Regions from separate parts of the Streptomyces sp. NPDC104371 genome, predicted to be linked through region 1. Evidence: riboswitches for the same ligand, from Rfam matches in the RefSeq annotation. Region 1 holds a riboswitch; each other region holds the start of a gene.

Region 1 (4,455 bases):
GCGATGGCCTTCATCCTGCTCTTCGCCGGGTTCGAGACCACCGTCAACCTCATCGGCAACGGGACGTACGCCCTCCTCACCCACCCCGAGCAGCGCACCCGCCTCCAGCAGGCGCTCCTCGCCGGGGAACACGGCCTCCTGGAGACCGGCATCGAGGAACTCCTGCGCTACGACGGCCCGGTCGAGCTGGCCACCTGGCGGTTCGCCACCCGGCCGCTCACCCTCGGCGGGCAGGACATAGCGCCCGGCGACCCGGTGCTCGTCGTCCTCGCCGCCGCGGACCGGGACCCGGCGCGGTTCGCCGACCCCGACCTCCTCGACCTCTCGCGCCGCGACAACCAGCACCTCGGGTACGGGCACGGCGTCCACTACTGCCTCGGCGCCCCGCTCGCCCGCCTGGAGGGACAGGCCGCGCTCGCCACGCTCCTCACCCGCCTCCCCGACCTGCGCCTCGCGGCGGACCCCGCCGAGCTGCGCCGGCGCGGCGGGCTCATCATGCGCGGACTGCGCACGCTCCCCGTGGAGTTCACACCCGTTCCGCCACAGGGCCGCTGACGACCCTCCGCAATGCCGCGAACACCCGGGCGGGAAGCGTGAGTTGGCTCTTCGACAAGTCTGTGACATTTACGTGATCCGCGCTGCATGAACTTGTGACAAGCGTTCGAGTGCGGCTACGTTCGCGCAGTAACGCGGCGGTGCGCCACGGCTGCCGCGTGGTCTCTGCTGTCGCGCGAAAGGCAACCGTATGCTTCCCGGGAACGGCCGTCACCGTCGCCGCCGCCAGGCCCCCGCGATCCTCGTCGCGGCAGGTGTGACCGGATCGGCGATCGCGATTCCGCTTCTCGGTGCCACCGGTGCGAGCGCGGCCGGTGCCACCACCTGGGACCAGGTCGCGGAGTGCGAGAGCGGCGGCTCCTGGAGCGCGGACACCGGCAACGGCCGCTACGGCGGCCTGCAGTTGACGCAGTCCGCCTGGGAGAAGTACGGCGGCCTCGACTACGCGCCCCGCGCGGACCAGGCCAGCCGCTCGCAGCAGATAGCCGTCGCCGAGCGGATCCTCTCCCACCGGGGGACCTCCGCCTGGCAGTCCTGCGCGCCCCTCGCCGGTCTGACCAAGCACTCCGGTGAGACCCAGGTCGACACGGGCGTCGCGAACGACCCGTCGTCCTCCCCCCACACCTCCGGCTCCGACTTCGGCGCGGCGAACGATCCCGGTCTGCCCGACATGCCCGGATCACCCAAGTCGACCCCGTTGCCGTCTACTTCCTCCCCTTCGCCCTCCACGTCCGAGTCCTCCCCCGAGTCGTCCCCGTCCTCGGACCCGACCACCGTTCCGTCCGAGCAGGGCACCGAGACGAGCGGCGCACAGGAGTCCGGCGAGCCGTCCGAGAAGGCGACGAAGCAGGCCGAGCCCGGCAAGTCGGCGCGGGAGACCGCCACTTCGGGCAAGGACGCGCACCGCACCTCCGGCGGCGGGCGCCACCGCGGCGGCAGTGCCGACGAACACGGCGCGAACGGGCGTGGCGGCGACGGGTTCGGGCGGCACGCCTCGCCCGACTCCCCTGCCCCGCACGGCGCCACGGACGGCTCGTACACCGTCCGTCCCGGCGACACGCTGTCCGCCATCGCCGACTCGCTTGAGCTGCACGGCGGATGGAGCGGGCTGTACGACGTGAACAAGAAGGCGATCGGCTCCGACCCCGACCTCATCCTCCCCGGTCAGAGCCTCGCGCTGGAAGACGGCCGCACAGCGAAGAAGCACTGAACTGTCCGGTTTCTGACGCCAGTTCACGCCCTACTTCGATGTCAAATGTCCGCTTTGGCGAGAGTGAGATATGAGTCTCATAAGCCCTGATCGTCTTTGAAATTCCGGCGATCGGCTGCTTACGGTCAAGGCCGCTCGCCACAGCGGGCCCCGACGGTCGCCACGCCGAATCCTGCCGGCGGCCGCCCGGGAACAGTCGTCGCGTCAAGCGCCGTAGGCAGGAGCGGGGGACCCAAGGTAAGTGCCGCGCCCGGGAGTTGACCGGGACGGCTAGGGGTGAAGCCGTACGCCCTTCGGGGGGTGCGGCCGGGCAGCTCAACCGGCCCGAACCCGACAGCTCACCTCGCAGGCGTCGGTGAGGGGATTCGAACCATGCTGTCTTCCGGCAAGGGCAAGCACCGTCGTCCGTCCAAGGCCGTCCGCGCCATCACGCTCGCCGGTGTCACCGGCGCCGCCGTCGCCGCCCCGCTGATGGCGGCCGGCAACGCCTCCGCCGCCACCACGGCCGAGTGGGACGCCGTCGCCCAGTGCGAGTCCGGCGGCAACTGGTCCATCAACACCGGCAACGGCTACTTCGGCGGCCTCCAGTTCGCCACGTCCACCTGGGCCGCGTACGGCGGCACCGCCTACGCCGCGCGCGCCGACCTGGCGAGCAAGGCGCAGCAGATAGCCGTCGCCGAGAAGGTCCTCGCGGGCCAGGGCAAGGGCGCCTGGCCGGTCTGCGGCAAGGGCCTGTCCAGCACCCCGAACAACGGTGGCGCGGCCCCCGCCGCCCCTGTCGCGCCGAAGAGCACGGCCCCTGTCGCGCCCAAGAGCACGGCCCCCGCCGCGCCCAAGAGCGCGCAGAGCGGCACCGTCTCCCGTTCGGCCGAGGCGCAGAAGGCCTCCCGTTCCACCGAGCGCCCGGCGGCGCGGAAGACCGTGACCACCCCGACCGGCAAGAAGGTCAAGAAGGGTGACGGCGAGTACAAGGTCGTCCGGGGCGACACCCTCAGCTCCATCGCCGCCGAGCGGCACATCCGCGGCGGCTGGCAGAAGCTGTTCGAGCTGAACAAGGACATCGTCGAGGACGCCGACCTCATCTACCCGGGCCAGCAGCTCCACCTGAAGTGACGGCCGGACAGCCGGGCCGCAACTCCCTTCTCCCGGCGGCCACCTCGACGTAGGCCGTCCGGAGACCCCCGCTCCCCGCTCCGGCGCGTGTTCCCCCGCACGCGCCGGAGCGGGGTTCTTCTGCCGTTCCCGCCCCGCCATTTGTTCCGACCTGAAACAATATGGAGCGTCAACCTGTTCGCGGGACGGTCGGTCAGTCGGCCGGGTCCGGCAGGCGGATAGGCTCTAGCCACAAAGTGCCCCGCACTCCAAAGCGTCACATCCCAGAAGGAGATGCACGTGCCGTCCATCGACGTCGTCGTAGCCCGGGAAATCCTGGACTCCCGAGGCAACCCCACGGTCGAGGTCGAGGTCGGCCTCGACGACGGCAGCACCGGTCGTGCCGCCGTTCCGTCCGGCGCCTCCACCGGCGCCTTCGAGGCCATCGAGCTCCGCGACGGTGACCCGGGCCGCTACCAGGGCAAGGGTGTCGAGAAGGCCGTCCTCGCCGTCATCGAGCAGATCGGCCCGGAGCTGGTCGGCTACGACGCCACCGAGCAGCGCCTGATCGACCAGGCGATGTTCGACCTGGACGCCACCGACAACAAGGGCTCCCTCGGCGCCAACGCCATCCTCGGCGTCTCCCTCGCCGTCGCCCACGCCGCCTCCGAGGCCAGCGACCTCCCGCTCTTCCGCTACCTCGGCGGCCCGAACGCGCACCTGCTGCCGGTGCCGATGATGAACATCCTGAACGGCGGGTCGCACGCCGACTCCAACGTGGACATCCAGGAGTTCATGATCGCCCCGATCGGCGCGGAGTCCTTCTCCGAGGCCCTGCGCTGGGGCGCCGAGGTCTACCACACCCTCAAGAAGGTGCTGAAGAACAAGGGTCTGTCCACCGGCCTCGGCGACGAGGGCGGCTTCGCCCCGAACCTCGGCTCCAACCGCGAGGCCCTCGACCTCATCCTCGAGGCGATCAAGGAGGCCGGCTACACCCCCGGCGAGCAGATCGCCCTCGCGCTCGACGTCGCCGCGTCCGAGTTCTACAAGGACGGCTCCTACGTCTTCGAGGGCAAGCAGCGCTCGGCCACCGAGATGACCGAGTACTACGCCGAGCTGGTCGAGGCGTACCCGCTGGTCTCCATCGAGGACCCGCTGTTCGAGGACGACTGGGAGGGCTGGAAGACCATCACCGCCAAGCTCGGTGACAAGGTCCAGCTCGTCGGTGACGACCTGTTCGTCACCAACCCGGAGCGCCTGGCCCGCGGTATCGAGGAGGGCGCCGCCAACGCCCTGCTGGTCAAGGTCAACCAGATCGGCTCGCTGACCGAGACCCTCGACGCCGTCGAGCTGGCCCAGCGCAACGGCTTCAAGTGCATGATGTCCCACCGCTCCGGCGAGACCGAGGACGTCACCATCGCCGACCTGGCCGTCGCCACCAACTGCGGCCAGATCAAGACCGGTGCCCCGGCCCGCTCCGAGCGCGTCGCCAAGTACAACCAGCTCCTGCGCATCGAGGAGATCCTCGACGACGCCGCGGTCTACGCCGGCCGCAGCGCCTTCCCGCGCTTCAAGGGCTGAGCTAGCCAGTCGTCGTA
Region 2 (4,455 bases), on a different contig from region 1:
CGAAACGCCGGAAGGCGATCACGTACAACGCCAGTCCGAGCCAGAAGAACACGAGCGCCAGGTGCGCTAGCCACGCCACCTTCAGGGCCGTGGCGAGCACCGCGCCGAGCACCGCGATCCCCTCCGTCGCCACACACCCGAGGAACACCGACCCCGGCATCCGGCGCCCCCAGTGCCGTACGACCGGCAGGGTCAGCCTCAGCCAGAGCGCGATGGCCAGCGCGAGGAGCGCCTCGGCGAGCCACTGTCCGCCCAGCAGGGAGATCCGCGTGCCCAGGACGGTCGTCGCCGCGACCGAGGTGAACGCGGCCGGGGAGCGCGTCTCGGCCAGCCACCGGCCGTGCTCCCGCAGCAGGCGCCGGACGGCATCGGCCGCGAGCCCCAGCCAGGCGGCACAGGCCAGGGCCAGGAGGATGCGGGAGAGGGTCTCGAACCCGGCCAGATGCAGTCCGACCGACACGATGCCGGTCGCCATCACGGCGGCCCCGGCGGCCGGCGGGCGCCGCGCCCACCAGGCACGCAGCGCGGAGGTCCCTGACATGCGCCCGATGCTATGGACGCATCCCCGGCTCGCGTGCGGGGCACGCGCGCGTGGCTGCCAAATCAACCCCACGCGCACGTGCCGTACGGGAGCGGGTGGGGATCAGGCCGGGCGGACCACGCTGTGGATGGCCGAGGTGCCGTCGTAGTAGACCGACTCCTCGCGGACGTACGCACCCGGCTTCGGGGCGTGGATCATCATGCCGTCGCCGATGTAGAGGCCGACGTGGCTGATGTCGTCGTAGAAGAAGATCAGGTCACCGGGCTGGGCGTTGGCGATCGAGACCGTCGTGCCGACCTTCACCTGGTCCCAGGTCGTCCGCGGCAGCGAGACCCCGGCGGCCTTCCAGGAGGCCTGGGTCAGCCCGGAGCAGTCGTAGGAGTCGGGCCCGGTCGCGCCCCACACGTACGGCTTCCCGATCTGGGAGCGGGCGAACGAGAGGGCCTTCTCCGCCTTCGTCGTGGAGGAGGAGCCGGAGCCGGTGGAGCCGGAGCCTGTGGAGCCCGATCCGGCGGAGGAGTCCGAGGAGCCGGACGAGCCCGACGAGGACTGCTTCTCCTGGGCCGCCTTCTCGGCCTCCTCCCGCTGGGCCGCCTGCTGCTTGGCCAGCTCCTGCGCCTTGCGCTGGGCCTCCGCCTGCTTCTTCTTCTCGATCTCCGCGAGCCGCGCCTTCTCCTCCGCGGTGAGCTGGGACAGCACCTTCCGCGCGCTGGAGAGCTTCTGCTGGACCTCCGTCTTGGACGACTTGAGCGTCTTCTGCGCCTCGGTGAGCGTCTGAAGGCTCTTGGTCGCCTCCCGCCGCTTCTTCATCGTCGCGGCCTGCTCGGTGACGTACTGGTCGACCGCCACCTTCTGGCGGCCGGTCAGCCGGTCCGCGAGCTGGGTCTGGTCGAAGTAGGCCTGCGGCGAGTCGGCCAGCAGGAACGTGGCGGTGCCGGGGGACGCGCTCCCGGTGCGGTACTGCGCGGCGGCGAACGAGCCGAGCTGCTCGCGCGCCTCGTTGAGCTTCTGCGTGCGCTGGGCGACCTGGTCGAGGAGCGTGTCCGTGTGCTTGCGCTGCTCGGTCGTCTTCTCCTTGGCCGCGTTGTACTTCTCGGTGGCCGTCCCGGCCTGCCGGTACAGCTCGTCGACCTGCTTCTGCACCTCCTCCATGCTCGGCTTGCGCGGGGCGGGCGCGGCGTTCGCCGTCTGGGAGAGCAGGGCCACGGAGGCGAGAGCGGCCGTCGCGAGGGCGGGGGTGCGTATGCCTGAGGGACGCGGCTTGCGGTGCGGGGCCATGGAGGGCGACTCCTTCCGTGCTCCGCCTACCGAGTTAGCTGTCGGGTTCGGGCGGAGATGTGGAAGGTGTGCCCTACAGCCGTGCCCCGCGGGGCGGTCGGCCGATTCACCCCAAGGTCGGTGTGGGTCCCCGGCTCCGGCTGCCCTGGGGCGCACCGGACTCGGCGGTGGCCGCGTGGCCCGGCGACGTTCGCCGGTGGGGGTCCTGCGGCCCGCCCGGCACGCTAGCCAACTCCTGTGGCGCCTGTGAAGGTTGATGTGCGATATGCCCGATACATTTTCGTGACCTTCATCATGGGAGTCGCTCCGTGCGGTCACTATGAGGGGGCTTATGGAGGCTTGCGGCACTTCTTCGGTATCCATCGGGTGATGCTGGTACGTCGCGTTTGCGCCGCTCCGAGGGGGCGCGCGGAACGTGACCAGGCCTGGCCCGGCGGTGAAGGCGCGCCCGGCTTCGATCTCGAGGGCGGGCTTCCGGGTACCGGCTCCGATTCCGAGGCCCGGCTTCCGAGCAACGGCTCCGATCCCGAGGGCGGACTTCTCAGGGCGGCCCTCGGTTGTCGGTGGGGCGGCCTAGACTCGGAGAGCGATGAGCAGCCTCTTTGACGACAGCTTCCTGGCGGACCTCAAGGCCACTCCGGCCCCCGAGGAAGAGCCCCCGCCGCCCGAGGACGAACACGCTCCGGAGCTGGTCCCGGACGATCTGTTCGGGGGGAAGTTCGACATGCCGCCGGACCGGGACATCTACTACCGCGACGGCGCGCCCCGCCCGCCCATCGACCCGGCGGCGCTGCTGGAGGGGCTGAACGGCAACCAGCGCGCGGCCGTGACGCACGCGGGCTCCCCGCTGCTCATCGTCGCGGGCGCGGGCTCCGGCAAGACCCGCGTGCTCACGCACCGCATCGCCCATCTGCTGGCCGAGCGGAGTGTGCACCCCGGCCAGATCCTCGCGATCACGTTCACCAACAAGGCCGCGGGCGAGATGAAGGAGCGCGTCGAGCAGCTCGTCGGCCCGCGGGCCCACGCGATGTGGGTGATGACCTTCCACAGCGCGTGCGTCCGCATCCTGCGGCGCGAGTCGAAGAAGCTCGGCTTCACGTCCTCGTTCTCGATCTACGACGCGGCCGACAGCAAGCGGCTGATGGCGCTGGTGTGCCGCGATCTGGACCTCGACCCCAAGCAGTTCCCGCCCAAGTCGTTCAGCGCCAAGATCTCCAACCTGAAGAACGAGCTGATCGACGAGGAGGACTTCGCCGCCCAGGCGGCCGACGGCTTCGAGAAGACCCTCGCCCAGGCGTACGCGCTCTACCAGTCCCGGCTGCGCGAGGCGAACGCCCTCGACTTCGACGACCTGATCATGACGACGGTCAACCTGCTGCGCGCCTTCCCGGACGTGGCCGAGCACTACCGCCGCCGCTTCCGCCATGTGCTGGTCGACGAGTACCAGGACACCAACCACGCCCAGTACGCCCTGGTGCGCGAGCTGGTCGGCCCCGCGGCCGGTGACCGGCCCGAAGGCGCGCCGTCCGGTGAGTACGACCTGCCCCCGGCCGAACTGTGCGTCGTGGGCGACGCCGACCAGTCGATCTACGCCTTCCGCGGCGCGACCATCCGCAACATCCTCCAGTTCGAGGAGGACTACGCGGACGCGACGACGATCCTGCTGGAGCAGAACTACCGCTCCACGCAGACGATCCTGAGCGCCGCCAACGCGGTCATCGAGCGCAACGAGTCGCGCCGCCCCAAGAACCTGTGGACCAACGCGGGCATGGGCGCGCGGATCTCGGGCTACGTCGCCGACACCGAGCACGACGAGGCGCAGTTCGTCGCCGACGAGATAGACCGTCTCACCGACCGGGGCGAGGCGAAGGCGGGCGACGTCGCCGTCTTCTACCGCACGAACGCCCAGTCCCGTGTCTTCGAAGAGGTCTTCATCCGTGTCGGCCTGCCCTACAAGGTCGTCGGCGGCGTCCGCTTCTACGAGCGCAAGGAGGTCCGGGACGTCCTGGCCTACCTGCGGGTGCTGGCGAACCCGGAGGACTCCGTCCCGCTGCGGCGGATCCTGAACGTGCCGAAGCGGGGCATCGGCGAGCGTGCCGAAGCGATGGTCGACGCCCTCGCCCAGCGGGAGAAGATCAGCTTCGCGCAGGCGCTGCGCCGGGTCGACGAGGCGTACGGGATGGCGGCCCGCTCGACCAACGCGGTCAAGCGGTTCAACGCGCTGATGGAGGACCTGCGGACGATCGTGGAGTCGAACGCCGGACCGGCCACGGTCCTGGAGGCGGTCCTCGAACGCACCGGGTATCTGGCCGAGTTGCAGGCCTCGACCGACCCCCAGGACGAGACCCGTATCGAGAACCTCCAGGAACTGGCCGCCGTGGCCCTGGAGTTCGAGCAGGAGCGCGGGGAAGCCGCGGCGCCGGAAGAGGCCACTCCGACGGGCACCCTGTCCGAATTCCTGGAGAAGGTCGCCCTGGTCGCCGACTCCGACCAGATCCCCGACGAGGAAGAGGGCTCCGGTGTCATCACGCTGATGACCCTCCACACGGCCAAGGGCCTGGAGTTCCCGGTCGTCTTCCTCACGGGCATGGAGGACGGCGTCTTCCCGCACATGCGCGCGCTCGGCCAGACCAAGG
Region 3 (4,455 bases), on a different contig from region 1:
GAGACCGCGCTCGGCAAGATCGAGGCCGAGGTCGGGCAGGTGTGCGCGGCCGTCGACCAGGACGGGGTGGACGGGCTCACGCTCATCGAGCCCGGCTATCTGATGCCGCACCCCACGCTGCCCGCGGTACGGGTCCAACGGCGCGACGATCTGTGGTGCGAGCCGATCAGCAAGGTGCTGCTGCGCCATCACGCCCTGTCGGACGACGAGTTGGCGGCGGTGGCCCGTGAGGCGGTCGGCTCGCTCGCGACGGTCACCATGTCGGGGCCCGGCACGGTCGAACTCCAGCCGTGCGGTGTCACCAAGGCGACGGGGCTCGCGCTGGCGGCCGAGTATCTCGGCCTCGCGCGGGCGTCGACCATCGCCTTCGGCGACATGCCCAATGACATCCCCATGTTCCGCTGGGCGGCGCACGGCGTCGCCATGGCCAACGCCCATCCGGAACTCAAGGCGGTCGCGGACGAGATCACCACGTCGAACGAGGACGACGGCATCGCCGTCGTCCTCGAAAGACTCTTCGCGGCCCGGTAGGACCAGGGGGCCGGTGGGGCCGGTGGGCCCTTGTCGGCCCGGCGGGGCTCAGTACGCGCTGTTGACGTTGTCGATCGAGCCGTACCGCGCGGCGGCGTAGTTGCACGCGGCGGTGATGTTCGCGACCGGGTCGTACGGGTCGAACGCCGTGCCCGCCACGTGGTACGTGCGGAAGGTCGGGTCGATGACCTGGAGGAGGCCCTTGGACGGGATGCCCGCGCGGGCGTTGGAGTCCCAGAGGTTGATGGCCTTCGGGTTGCCCGAGGACTCACGCATCACGTTGCGGTAGATGCCGTCGTACGAACCCGGGATGTTGTGCTGGGACATGATCGACAGCGACTGGCGTATCCAGCTGTCGAGGGTCGTGCCCTGGGTCTTCAGGGTCACGGTCTGGGTGGGCTCGGGAGCGGCGAAGGCGCTGGTGGCGCCCACGACGGGGAGGGCGAGAGCGGCGGCGCCGGCTCCCACGAGACCGAGAGTGCGGGTGAGACGGGAGGCCTTGGAGCCACGGTCCCGACGGCGTGCGGGCAGGGCGAAAGCGGGCATGTCGTATTCCTCTCCTACGCCTACGAGGTGAGCTGTCGGGTTCGGGCGGGGAGGTGCCCGGCCGTGTCCTCGTACGAGGCACGGCTTCACCCCGAGCCGGTCCGGCGCGATGTCCGGTCCGGCGACTTACCTGGGTCCCCCGCTCCTGCCTGCATGGGGTCGATGGGATCTCGGGCGGTGGCAGGATTCGGCGTCCGCTCGAGTGAGGGGAACGTATGCGGAAGCGCATGTCCGAAACAAGGCCGAACGTCATGATCAGGTCTAAATGACCTTGACATGGGGGAATGGTGGTAATGATCCAATTTGCTGAGCGTGAATCAACTTGCCGTTCGCGAACGGGAGTTTGGCGACTGGCTCGAACCACCTGACCCGGCGGACGCGTGACCTATTTCACTTACAGCATCTTGATCTCACATCGGTAACTAAGGGATATATAGGGCTAATTCGGGCGAAATTGGAGCGTTCTGTGCGTCCAGGGGGAGGTGATAGAGGGTGATTTGCCCTGTTTGTCCTCAAGAGGTGACCTACGAAATCCGGACACGCGGAGACGGCACGCGAAGGCGTCACCGACTTCGCGAGGCGCTCATCATTTGTGCCGATATGTACCTGTTTGGGTAACCTGATCATGGACGCACCGTTCGTGATCCGATACCGCCCGGCCTGGAAGAGCGGGCGCTCGCGGTGATCGAAACGTGACCGGATACGCTGACTTGAGTGTGGCGGCGACAGATCGACAGGCTCCATGAGCCGGTCGACCGGCAGCGTCATCGACCACGTGACCATTCTTGAGACCCACCGTGTGACCGGCAGCAGACAGGAGACCCCACGTGACCGTCGTCGGGCCGTTCGGGCTGAGCATGCGGGACCAGGCTCTGGAAGCCGATGTCCAGGCCGGGCTGACCGCTGTCGAGGAAGGGCTGCTCGACGCCACCAAGAGCGAGGTCCCGTTCATCACGGAGGCCGCGCAGCATCTGGTGCGCGCGGGCGGGAAGCGGTTCCGGCCGCTGCTCGTGATGCTCGCGGCGCAGTTCGGTGACCCGTACGCGCCCGGGATCGTGCCCTCCGCCGTGGTCGTGGAGCTGACCCACCTGGCCACGCTCTACCACGACGACGTGATGGACGAGGCCGAGGTGCGGCGCGGGGTCGACAGCGCCAACACCCGCTGGGGCAACGCGCTCGCGGTCCTCACCGGTGACTTCCTCTTCGCCAGGGCGTCGCACACCCTGGCCGACCTCGGCCCGGAGGCGGTCCGTATCCAGGCCGAGGCCTTCGAGCGGCTGGTCACGGGCCAGATCCTGGAGACCGCGGGCCCCCGGGACGGCCGCGACCCGGTGGAGCACTACCTCGACGTCCTCAGTGGCAAGACCGGTTCGCTGGTGGCCGTGGCCTGCCGGTTCGGCGCCATGATGTCGGGCGCCGACGAGACCGTCGTGGACGTGCTGACGCAGTACGGCGAGCGGCTCGGCGTGGCGTTCCAGTTGGCCGACGACGTCCTGGACATCGCCTCGGACTCGCACGAGTCCGGCAAGACGCCCGGGACGGATCTGCGGGAGGGCGTCCCCACCCTGCCCGTCCTGCATCTGCGCGAGCGCGCGGAGCGCCTGGGGCTGCCCGAGGACATCGCGCTGCGCGAGCTGCTGGAGTCGGACCTGACCGACGACGCCCGCCACGCCGAAGCCCTCGCCCGCCTCCGCGTCCACCCGGCGCTGGAGCAGGCCCGCCGCGACACGCTCCGCTACGCGAAGGAGGCGCGGGCGGCCCTGAGCCCGCTGCCCGAGTGCGGCGCGAAGGCCGCCCTGACGCACCTGTGCGACGCGGTGGTGCACCGGGCGGGCTGACCAGCCTCCGGGCCGAGCCCACGCCCGGCACCTCCGTCACCGACCCGTCACGCCTTCCAGGGAAGCGCGCGGCGGGTCACGCGTTTGTCGTCCCCGTCGAGCGGGAGTCCCCCACGTCCCCTACGGGTCGGAAGAGAAGCCGTACTGCCGTGTCATACCCCAGGATTAGGCGGAGTTGGGCCCGCGGTCTGACGCTTCCCCGCGGCGGATTTGGTCAGATGAGAGACACCACCTCACAGGAGTTCGGGTGACAATGGCGGCGCAGGGGTGGACGAGTGCACAGGAGACAGGCCGCCGCCGACGACGGAGGTAAGGCAGACATGGCACCGTACGAATCCGACGAGAGCACACCCGCCGGGGAAGCCGGGAACGCACACGGCGTGCGTCGCAAGGCCGCGCGGTACGTCGTTCCGGTCGCGGTGGTGGGAGTGGCCGCGGCGACCATCGGGCTCGCCCCGGCGTTCGCGGGATCCGGCGACCCCGACCTGCCGAAGATCAGCGCGCAGCAGCTCATCGAGAAGATCGCCAAGTCGGACACCCAGCAGATGTCCGGCACGGTGAAGATCAGCACGGACCTGGGCCTGCCCAACCTCGGCGGGCTGCAGAACAGCCTCGCCTCGGGCGCGCTCGCCCAGGGGGCGGGGGGCAAGGGCGGCTCGACCGCCGACCCGAAGTCCAAGGCGCTCGAACTGGCTTCCGGTAGTCACACCGTGCGGATCGCGGCCGACGGCCAGGACAAGCAGAAGATCTCGATCATCGAGAAGGCCGCCGAGTACAGCGTCGTCCGCAACGGCGACGACGTATGGGCGTACGACAGCGCGTCGAACGAGGCCTACCACGCGACCGGCGCGGGCGACCACGGAAGCCGTAAGGCCACGCCGAAGGACGTGCCCGCCACGCCCAAGGACTTCGCCGAGGAGGCCCTGAAGGCCTCCGACAAGACGACCTCGGTCACGGTGGACGGCACGGCCCAGGTCGCGGGCCGGGACGCGTACAAGCTGCTCATCAGGCCGAAGCAGGCGGGCACCACGGTCGGCGCGATCAGCATCGCGGTGGACGCGAAGACCGGGACGCCGCTGAAGTTCACGCTGACCCCGGCGTCGGGCGGCGCGGCCGTCGTGGACGCGGGCTTCACGGAGGTCTCCTTCGCCAAGCCTGCGGCGTCGACGTTCCGCTTCACGCCGCCCAAGGGGACGAAGGTCACGCAGGGCGACGGCATGGCGAAGGAGCAGCGGAAGGCGCAGCCCAAGGGCGACGAGAAGAAGGCGCTCGAAGGGAAGCTCGCGGGGGCGAAGACGAAGACCCTCGGGGAGGGCTGGAACTCGATCGTGGTCCTCGACGGCGGCAGCAAGGGCACGATGCCCTCGGGCCGGTCGTCCGACAACGGTGCGGCATCCGGCTTCCTGAACTCGCTGGGCGACCGGGTCACCGGTACGTTCGGCAAGGGCACGGTCTTCTCGACGCGTCTGGTCAACGCCCTGGTCACGGACAACGGCACGGTGTACGCGGGCGCGGTGACCAAGGACGCGCTGGTGAAGGC
Region 4 (4,455 bases), on a different contig from region 1:
GCTCCCCCTCGTACGTCTCGCGGGAGACCAGGTTGTACTGCGGCTGGAGCGCCACGTACCGCGCCAGGCCCTCCCGGTCGGAGAAGTCGAGGGACTCCTGAAGGCGGGCGGCGGAGATGTTGGAGGCGCCGATGGCGCGCACCTTGCCCGCCTTCACCAGGTCGTCGAGCGCGCCGATGATCTCCTCGACCGGGGTCTCCGGCTCGTCGAAGTGCGTGTAGTAGAGGTCGATGTAGTCGGTGCCGAGGCGGCGCAGGGACGCGTCGGCCGCGGCCTTGATGGTGTCGGCGGCGAGCCCCATGTGCTCGGGATGCCGGCCGACCTTGGTGGCGATGACGACATCGGAGCGGTTGCCGCGCGCCTTCGTCCAGTCGCCGATGACGGTCTCGGACTCGCCGCCCTGGTTGCCGTCGGCCCAGGCCGAGTACATGTCGGCCGTGTCGATGAAGTTGCCGCCCGCCGCGGTGTACGCGTCGAGCACCGCGAAGGACTGCGCCTCGTCGGCGGTCCAGCCGAAGACGTTGCCGCCGAGCGAGAGCGGGAAGACCTCGAGGTCGGAGGAGCCGAGCTTGCGAAGAGAAGTCATGACCGTAGTCAACGCCCGCTTCGGAGTGATCACTTCCGGTGTGGGGCAAAGTTCCCGTAAACGCGGCGGGCGGGCGCGGTGTCGGTGCGGGAACGCGTGACCGGCAGCCCTGACGTCGGGGGGTAGCCGTCAGGACCGCCGGGGATCAGAGGTGGGCGGGCGTGCGGGCGCGGGGCCCGGTGCTCAGGGGTTGATGCCCTTGTTCTGCAGCCACGCCAGCGGGTCGATCGCGTCGCCGCCGCCCGTGTGGACCTCGAGGTGCAGATGCGGACCGGTGACGTTGCCGGTCGCGCCCACGCGCCCGATGACATCGCCGGTGCTGACCTTCTGCCCGACGCTGACGCTGATCGAGGACTGGTGGCAGTACCACAGCTCGGTGCCGTCCTCGAGGGTGAGGACCGTGCGGTAGCCGTACGCCCCGGCCCAGCCGGCCTCGGTGACGGTGCCCGTGTGGATCGCCTTGAGGAGCGTGCCCGTGGGGGCGGCGAAGTCGAGGCCGGTGTGGTGGCCGGAGGACCACATGCTGCCGGCGTCGCCGAAGTGGGAGGTCAGCGTGTACGAGGAGGTGGGCAGGGAGTACTGCTTGGCCAGCTTGGCCAGGCGCTCCTCCTCGGCCTTCTTGCGGGCCTCTTCCTCCGCCTTCTTCTTGGCCTCCTCGGCCTTCTTCTTCTCGGCGGCGGCCTTGGCCTTCGCTTCGTCCTGCGCCTTGGTCGCGGCCTCGGCGGCCTGCTTCGCGGCGGCCTCCTGCTCGGCACGCGCGGCGGCCTGGTCGACCTGGTCCTGCTGGGACTCGGCCTGCTGCATGATCCGGGCGCGCAGCGCCTCGCCCGCGTCCGCGCTGCCCGAGGCGGCGCTGGTCAGGCCGACGTCGCTGAGGGGGGTGGCGGCGGCCTCGGGGGTGTCGTCGTCCTGGCCGATGAGCGACTTGGCGGAGTCCGTGACCGAGGAGATGTCGGGCAGGGACGAGGGCATGTCCGGCAGGGAGATCGACACCGGCGGCTTGCCGGTCTGCGCGGTGGCCATGCCGCCCGCGCCGACGGCGGCTATGACGCCGACGCCGAGAACGGTGGAGCTGCGCGCGAGGCCGCCGCCGCGCTGCTTGCCGACGCGGTGCCTGCCGCGGACGGGACGGACGGACTCCTCCGAAGGACTCCACTCTTCCCAGGGGCCCTCGTCGTCGCGGGCCGCGAAGCCGTACGGCTGGGTGTCCTCGGGGGCGAACGACGTGTTCTGGGCAGACCGGTTGGACGCCACGCGGGCGCACTCCTTTCCTTCCGTCTCGCCTACCGGGTTAGCTGACGGGTTCGGAGCAGGAAGGTCTCCTACGGGTTCTGTGCCTGCCGTGCTGCCACGGCGGCATCCGCCCGATTCACCCCAAAGTGGTGGTTCCCCGGTTCCCTTACGGGATTCGGCACACGCGCACGGAGCCGCCTCGGGTGACGGCTGGGACGACCGCGCTGCGTTATCGAACGTTAATAGACGCGAGGGCCGTATTCCAAGTTGCTCGGCCGGATCATCGATCCCATCGGCCAGGACTTTCGCCTCATGAGCGGTGGAAGTAGGGCGAGTTGACCACGTGTCACCCGTCTCATGAGCCTGACGGGGCGTCAGTTGCTGTGCGGAGCGATTCCGTTCACTTACGCAACGTGACTGCTAGTGATCAAGGCGAGGGTATGAGGGGGCGAACGCACCGAGGGCCGGAACCCTTTCGGATTCCGGCCCTCGGTGATCAGTAGCGGGGACAGGATTTGAACCTGCGACCTCTGGGTTATGAGCCCAGCGAGCTACCGAGCTGCTCCACCCCGCGTCGGTGATTCAAGTGTACGTCATCCGCGGGGTACCTCGTGCACGGATCTCGCTTCCCCACTCTCACCTGCTGTTTCACCCGGTCCGGGAAGCGCCGGGGCCAGGTCAGGAGCGGTCGGGCGGGGAGAGCAGATGGGCGTTCGGGGCCTTCGCCCGCCGCTCGCACTCCGGCAGGAGCACCACGTCGACCCCCTGGGCCGTGAGCGCCCCGCTCCCGTCGGCCGACGCGACGAACGTGTCCGGCTCGCGCCATGCGGTGACCACCCGTCGTACCCCGGCGTCGAGGATCAGCCGGGCGCAGGGCGCGGGCCGGGAGGCGCGGCGGGTGCACGGCTCCAGGCTGCTGTACACCGTGGCGGTGGCCAGCCGGGGGTCCGCCGGGTCGAGCTTCGCCAGCGCCGCCTCCTCGGCGTGGACGACGGGGTCGCCGCCCTCCCGGGAGTGCGCCCGCGCCAGCTCCGTGCCGTCGGCCGCGACGATCACCGCGCCGACGCTGAAGGCCGTACGGGAGGGCGGGCACTGCGCGGCCAGTTCGCAGGCCGTCCGCAGCCATCGCCGGTCGGCGGCGGCGGCCGATCTCCCGGTGCCGGGCGCCGTGGGGACGTACCGCAGCAGGACGACGTCCCCGACCGGCCGGGTCTCCAGCAGCCGCATCCGGCCCGGCGGGTACGCCCCGGGCCCGAACATCCGCGGCGCGTCCGCCTCGCCCACGAACAGCGGCGCCACCGCCAGCCGCAGCTCGTCCGCGAGCCCCTGCTGGAGCAACCGCGTATGCACGCGCCCGCCGCCCTCGACCATCAACCGCCGTACGCCCTTGACGTCCCCGAGGTGCGCGAGCACAGCCGCCCACTCCACGGCGGGGCCGAGCGAGGTCACCTCCACGTCCGTCGGCAGCACCTCCCGCAGTCGCCGGGCGCCCTCGTCCGTCGTATAGACGATCTTCGCGCCGCCCGTGTGCCAGAACCGGGCCGCGGGGTCGAGGTCGCCGGACGCGCTGACGGTGACCTTCAGCGGGTGTTCCGGGCGCCCGGCGGCGATCCGGGCCGCGCGCCGCTCGGCGGAGGCGACCAGCAGGCGCGGGTTGTCGCTGCGCAGCGTGCCCGCGCCGACGAGGATCGCGTCGCTGTCCGCCCGTACCTCGTCGACCCGGTCGAAGTCCTCCGGCCCGGACAGCAGAAGCCGCTCGGGTCCGGTGTCGTCCAGGAAGCCGTCGAGCGAGACGGCGGCGGACAACAGAACGTAGGGGTGGGCCATGGGGTCGCGCTCCAGTGGTCGGGGGCGGGGATCCGGACGGGGCTCGGGCGATCGCCTTCCGGTCGGTTGATTACAGTCTCCGACCGAGGGGTGCCGCACAGCGGAAGCATGGGGGCGCATCCTCGGCACCCGCTACCCACCGGCCCGGACAAGGACGACCGACATGTGCGACCCCCGCGACACCACGGCGTCCGGTGCCGCCGACAGCGGCGACCCGGCCGGCCTCCCCGCCGCCACCGTCCGCACCCGCGTGACGGTCCCGCTCCGCTTCGGCGACGACTGCGCCGTCACGGCCGACCTGGTCACCTTCCACGGCCTCGCGGACGGCCAGGAGCATGTGGCGGTGGTCCTCGGCGAGCCCGCCGCCGACCGCGCTCCGCTGGTGCGGCTGCACTCCGAGTGCCTGACCGGCGATGTCCTCGGCTCGGCCCGCTGCGACTGCGGTCCCCAACTGCGCGAGGCGGTGCGGCGCATCGCCGACCGGGGCGGCGTGCTGCTCTACCTCCGCCAGGAGGGCCGCGGTATCGGCCTCTACAACAAGCTCGACGCCTACGCGCTCCAGGACCAGGGCCTCGACACCTACGAGGCGAACGCCGCGCTCGGGCTGCCGGAGGACGCCCGTGACTACACGGCCGCCGCCCAGATGCTGCGCGTCCTCGGCATCGAGTCCCTGGACCTGCTGTCCAACAACCCCGACAAGGCGTCCCAACTCCGCGCCCTGGGCCTCACGGTCGTCGACCGCGTTCCGACGGGTGTCTTCACCACGGCCCACAACGTCCGCTATCTCCACGCGAAGGTGGTCCACACCC

Evidence for each region. Region 1 has a riboswitch for cyclic di-AMP ahead of ACZ60T_RS29790 (transglycosylase family protein). Riboswitches for the same ligand answer to the same signal wherever they lie in the genome.
Region 2: it holds a riboswitch for cyclic di-AMP, as region 1 does, so the genes downstream of both, ACZ60T_RS10050 (C40 family peptidase) here and ACZ60T_RS29790 (transglycosylase family protein) in region 1, are expected to answer to the same signal.
Region 3: it holds a riboswitch for cyclic di-AMP, as region 1 does, so the genes downstream of both, ACZ60T_RS30955 (transglycosylase SLT domain-containing protein) here and ACZ60T_RS29790 (transglycosylase family protein) in region 1, are expected to answer to the same signal.
Region 4: it holds a riboswitch for cyclic di-AMP, as region 1 does, so the genes downstream of both, ACZ60T_RS19330 (M23 family metallopeptidase) here and ACZ60T_RS29790 (transglycosylase family protein) in region 1, are expected to answer to the same signal.

What each region holds. Positions count from the first base shown of each region.
Region 1 is NZ_JBVJNF010000012.1:101,744-106,198, reverse strand. It holds gene ACZ60T_RS29800 (cytochrome P450 family protein) at 1-555, shown strand, start outside; gene ACZ60T_RS29795 (transglycosylase family protein) at 746-1,765, shown strand; cyclic di-AMP (ydaO/yuaA leader) riboswitch at 1,965-2,132, shown strand; gene ACZ60T_RS29790 (transglycosylase family protein) at 2,138-2,878, shown strand; gene eno (phosphopyruvate hydratase) at 3,158-4,438, shown strand.
Region 2 is NZ_JBVJNF010000002.1:935,626-940,080, reverse strand. It holds gene ACZ60T_RS10055 (tellurite resistance/C4-dicarboxylate transporter family protein) at 1-541, opposite strand, end outside; gene ACZ60T_RS10050 (C40 family peptidase) at 644-1,819, opposite strand; cyclic di-AMP (ydaO/yuaA leader) riboswitch at 1,828-1,996, opposite strand; gene pcrA (DNA helicase PcrA) at 2,409-4,455, shown strand, end outside.
Region 3 is NZ_JBVJNF010000013.1:130,716-135,170, forward strand. It holds gene ACZ60T_RS30950 (HAD family hydrolase) at 1-531, shown strand, start outside; gene ACZ60T_RS30955 (transglycosylase SLT domain-containing protein) at 580-1,077, opposite strand; cyclic di-AMP (ydaO/yuaA leader) riboswitch at 1,082-1,248, opposite strand; gene ACZ60T_RS30960 (polyprenyl synthetase family protein) at 1,905-2,915, shown strand; gene ACZ60T_RS30965 (LolA family protein) at 3,236-4,455, shown strand, end outside.
Region 4 is NZ_JBVJNF010000006.1:15,231-19,685, forward strand. It holds gene ACZ60T_RS19325 (aldo/keto reductase) at 1-586, opposite strand, end outside; gene ACZ60T_RS19330 (M23 family metallopeptidase) at 770-1,840, opposite strand; cyclic di-AMP (ydaO/yuaA leader) riboswitch at 1,852-2,010, opposite strand; tRNA gene ACZ60T_RS19335 (tRNA-Met) at 2,320-2,393, opposite strand; gene ACZ60T_RS19340 (dihydrofolate reductase family protein) at 2,498-3,646, opposite strand; gene ACZ60T_RS19345 (GTP cyclohydrolase II) at 3,810-4,455, shown strand, end outside.